2 regions of the Brevibacterium luteolum genome follow, and region 2 is predicted to be linked to the other one. Evidence: predicted binding sites of a transcription regulator. Region 2 holds the regulator's gene; the other holds the start of a gene.
The links. Region 2 encodes HspR, which represses chaperone genes until heat shock. Its sites were predicted from a motif close to AAGTTGAGTCNNNNNGACTCAACTT; they were not measured.
Positions count from the first base shown of each region.

Region 1 (2,395 bases), on a different contig from region 2:
GGACGCAGAGTCAGGAAGGAGACGTCATGCGTGGAATCCAGCTCACTGAGCACGGCGGACCCGAGGTGCTGCAGTGCTCCGAACTGCCCGAACCGCAGGCAGATGGAAAGGTCCTCGTCGAGGTCAAGATGGCCGGCATCAATCGCCGCGACGCGCTCATCCGCGAAGGCGCAGGCCCGCAGTACCGTCCGCACCTGCCGCTCATCCTCGGCTCCGATGCCGCCGGCGTCCGCCGCGACACCGGCGAGGAGGTCATCGTCTTCCCCTCGCTCAACTGGGGTGACTCCGACGCCTGCGCCGGCCCGGACTTCAGTATCCTCGGCGGCCCGAGTGACGGCACCTATGCCGAGCTCATCGCCGTGCCGGAAGAGAACCTGTACCCCAAGCCCAAGCGGATGGCCTGGGCCGAAGCCGGTGCACTCGCACTCTCAGGCGTGACAGCCTACCGCGCCTTGTTCACCGTCGGGCAGCTTGAGAAGGGCCAGACCGTCGTCATCCTCGGCGCCGGTTCGGGGCTCTCGCTGCTGGCCCTGCAGCTGGCGGTCAAGGCCGGTGCGCGTGTGGCGGTGACCTCGTCGAATCACGACAAGGTCAACCTTGCCAAGGAACTCGGCGCCGTCGCCGGTGTCGACTACACCGTCGACGACTGGGAGCTGACGCTGCGCGATGAGATCGGCGAGGCCGACCTCGTCTTCGACTCCGTGGGCTCGACGTTGCAGGAATCGGTCATGATGCTCAAGCCCGGCGGCGCCGTCGTCGCCCTCGGCGGGACGGAGAACCAGGGCGTCGTCGAGGACTTCGACATCCGCACCCTGTACCTGGCCCACAAGCGCGTGCTCGGCACCGCCATGGGCTCCCCGCGGGACTTCGCCGGCCTGCTCGATATGGTCGAAGACGGTTCGATCGACCCGATCATCGACTCCGTCTACCCGCTCGACGAGGCGGCAGAGGCCCACTCGCAGCTCGATTCGAACCTGCGCTTCGGCAAGATCGTGCTGAGCACCGACTGAGCCGCAGCACAGCTCCGGCGTCCCCCAGCATTAGGAACTGAGACACGAAACGGGCCGCACACCTGAGCAGGTGTGCGGCCCGTTGGCGTGATGAGCTGGGCGCAGGAGCGCTCAGCCGATCAGGCCTGGGTCTCGTCGCCGGAGATGACGTCTCCGCGCTGGGTGTGGTTGACCGAGATCTTGCGCGGCTTGGCCTCTTCTGCGACCGGGATGGTCAGCAGCAGCACGCCGTCCTCGTAGGCGGCGGTGATCTGGTCGAGGGCGATGCGGTTGCCCAGCGTCAGCTGGCGGGCGAAGGTGCCCGTCGGGCGCTCACGGCTGAGCCACTGCACCTCGGAGCTCTCCGTCGAAGCGGTCCGCTCGGCGCGCACCGTCAGCGTGCGATCCTGCACGTCGACATCGATGCTCGACGGATCGACACCGGGCATGTCGATGCGGGCGACGAAGGCGTCGCCGTCGCGGTACAGGTCCATCGGCAGGGCGGTGCTGTTCGGGGTGCGGGTGATGTCGGAGAAGAAGCGGTCGAGATCGCGGATCGGATCGAACTTTGCAGCCATGGCAGGCTCCTTTCGGTCAGCTGGTCGCTTACGTTGAGTCTAACGCGCTCAAGTTTGGTTTCATTCCCGTCACTTGACCAGTTTCCTGGGAATCACCTCAGTCTCCGTAGAGTGGGCACATGGACTTCGTCAGTGTTGTCGGCGCCCTCATCCCGGTCGCCGGCCTCATCTTCTTCGGCTGGGTGCTGCGCCGGCTGCGGCTGCTGAGTGACCCTGATTTCTGGTCCGGTGCCGAGAAGCTCGCCTACTTCGTCCTACTGCCGGTGCTGCTCTTCCGCAACATCTCAGCTGTCGACATCTCCCACATCGACATCGGCCGCCTGGCCGCCGCCCTCGTCCTGCCGACGATCGGCATCACGATCATCCTCTTCGCACTCAACCGGGTGCTCGCCTCCGACCGGCCATCGTTCACCTCTGTGGTCCAAGGTGCGATCCGGTTCAACACCTATATCGGCCTGTCTCTGTCGGCGACTCTCTTCGGCCCGGAGGGCGCGGCACTGGCTGCCATCGTCGGCGCGGTGCTCGTCCCACTCGTCAACGTGCTCTCCTCGATCGCCTTCGAGCTCTTCCTCGTCGACAAGCGCTCCTGGCTGGCACTCGGCCGCTCGGTCATCCTCAACCCGCTCGTGCTCGGCTGTGCTGCCGGTGGGGCGTGGAATGTGCTGCCGGTGACCACGCCCGAGGCGGTGGCCGGGATGATCGATCCGCTCGCCGCTGCCGCGCTGCCGATCGGCCTGCTGTGCGTCGGTGCTGGCATCCGGCGGTTCTCGGTGCGCGAGCACGCCGTCGCCTTCGTCTCAGCGACCGTGCTCAAGCTGCTCATCGTCC
Region 1 is NZ_JALXPM010000065.1:3,172-5,566, forward strand. It holds gene M3C25_RS12355 (quinone oxidoreductase family protein) at 27-1,010, shown strand; gene M3C25_RS12360 (Hsp20/alpha crystallin family protein) at 1,130-1,567, opposite strand; gene M3C25_RS12365 (AEC family transporter) at 1,687-2,395, shown strand, end outside.
Region 1: a site for HspR is predicted at 1,598-1,622, ahead of M3C25_RS12360 (Hsp20/alpha crystallin family protein). Genes of this name have one in related genera too.

Region 2 (2,395 bases):
ATCACCGACACGTGGATCGCCCGCGACGAACCGGTCAACTTCACGCTCAACATCACCGACCGCGACGACTCCCCGCGCACGGTCGTCGCCGGGCCGAAAGACAGGCGTCCAGCTGAGCCGATCGAGGTGACCGGCGAGGCAGCCGAGATCGTCTCCTATCTCACCGGGCGCGGCTGGCCGAACTCCGGGCTCGAGGACAACGACAAGGGCGCCTCGGGAACGGCGACTCCGCAGGACCTCCCCCAACCGCCGCCCTGGATCTAGCACCGACAACGACGAGGAAGAGGACGAGCGTCATGAGCTACCCACCCCAGCCGCCCCCGCCGAACGGCTCGCCAGCAGGCGGGCCGCCTCCGGGAGGTCAGCAGCCGCCGGGTGGCCAGCCGCCGGCACCGCAGTACGGCAGCCAGGCACCTCAACCGGGCCAGCAGCCGCCCCAGTATCCCGGCCAGGCGCCGCAGTACGGCGGCCAAGATCCGTATGCCACCGGGGCTGGTGCCCCGAAGCCGAAGTCGAAGATGACGCTGATCGGCAAGATCCTGACATTCATCGGTGCCGGCATCCTCGCACTCACCATCATCGGCGGCATCATCATGACGATCGCCGGCGTTTCGTCCCTGTCAGGGTTCTCCGATGAGGCGATCCGCGTCAACGGCACTACGAGCCAGTTCTTCGAGGCGGAGTCTGAGTGGCAGGTCTACGCGCCGGAGGACTCCGGCTTCACCAGCTGCACGATCACAGGGCCCACTCCGGTGGGCAAGGGAACGAATCAGACGTCGTCCTACTCCTTCGACGGCAGGACCTATGAGTCGATCGACGGGTTCTCGGTCCGGGAAGCGGGCACCTACTCGATCACGTGCAACCAACCCGATGTCATCATCGCCCCACCCCTGTCGGTCGGCGGGATCTTCTCCACCGTCGGCGGCATTCTCATCGCTGTGTTCGGCGGCCTGCTCGGCGTGGGATTGACGATTCTCGGCATCATCCTGTGGATCGTCGGCCGGAAGCGAGCACAGCGGGCATGACCGACGCCCCGGTTCGACACGGGCCGACTGTCGTGCTGCTCAAGTGGTTCGCGTTGGCACCACTGTTTCTCGACACCCTCATCTGAGGCGATCAAGTCCGGGCGGTACGACCTGGGCAGCGGGGCCGCACCACCGGGACAGCGCAAACGGCGCCCAGCTTCTGAGCTGGGCGCCGCTTCGCATGGTCAGGTGCGAAAGATCGCCTCGCAGGCTGCCGCGTCACCGGCGGCGGTAGAGGAGGATGTCGCGGGAGGCGCGATCGGCCTCACTGCCGCCGGGCCGGGCGCTGGCTGCTGAGGGAAGAGCCCCGGCGATGCGCACCCGCGGGCGCCTGCCGTGCATGACGGAGACGATGTCGCCGCTCTGCCCGGCGGCGAAGACCCGGGATTCGGCCTGCACGCGCTGCCGCAGTCCTTCGACCTGCTGGCGCAGTTCGTGGACGGCGGCATGCGCCTGGGTGGCGGCGTCGCGGGCTTCGTCGAGGTCGCGGTGCAGGGCGAGGATCTCCTTGATGCCGGCGAGATTGATGCCGTCTTCCTTGCTCAGCTTCTGGATCAGCCGCAGCCGCTCGATGTCGCGCGGTGAGTAGCGCCGTCCGGCACCGGCGGTGCGCTTGGGCACCACCAGTCCCATCCGGTCGTACTGCCGCAGCGTCTGCGGGTGCATGCCCGCCAGCTCAGCGGCAACGGAGATGACGTAGACGGCGGCTGTCGCTCCGATGTTCATCGACGCTCACCCCGCTCATCTCTCCCGGGCCCGGTCGAGCAGCCCGGCTCGCGGATTTTCACCGCTGGTGGCCTCACGGAAGGCCTCGACCGCTTCCTTGGCCTTGGGCGTCAGGTTCTTCGGAACGGCGATCTCGACGGTCACCAGCAGGTCGCCGGTGAGCTTCTTCGTCTCGATGCCCTTGCCGCGCACCCGCAGGGTGCGGCCCGACGGTGTGCCGGCCGGGATCTTCACCCGCACCGGCATCCCACCGAGTGTCGGGACCTCGACCTCGGCGCCGAGGGCAGCCTCGTCGAAGGTCACCGGCAGCGTCATCCGCAGGTTCGCGCCGTCGCGGGTGAACACCGGGTGGGGTTCGACCTGCACGGTGAGGATGACATCACCGGGTTCGCCGCCGTTGGGGCTGGCCTTGCCCTTGCCGCGCAGGCGGATCTTCTGCCCGTCTTTGACGCCGGCCGGGGTGCGCACGGTCAGCGGCTTGCCCCCGGGCATCGACAGTTTGACTGTTGCGCCCTTGGCGGCTTCAGTGAAGGACAGCTTCGTGCTGGCCTTGATGTCCCCGCCCTTGAGCGGGCCGGTGGAGAACCCACCGCCGTACGGGCTGTCATAGGGGCTGCCGCCGTAGGAGCCGCCGAATCCGCCGA
Region 2 is NZ_JALXPM010000016.1:28,007-30,401, forward strand. It holds gene M3C25_RS05795 (maleylpyruvate isomerase family mycothiol-dependent enzyme) at 1-264, shown strand, start outside; gene M3C25_RS05800 (hypothetical protein) at 297-1,025, shown strand; gene M3C25_RS05805 (heat shock protein transcriptional repressor HspR) at 1,245-1,751, opposite strand; gene M3C25_RS05810 (DnaJ C-terminal domain-containing protein) at 1,767-2,395, opposite strand, start outside.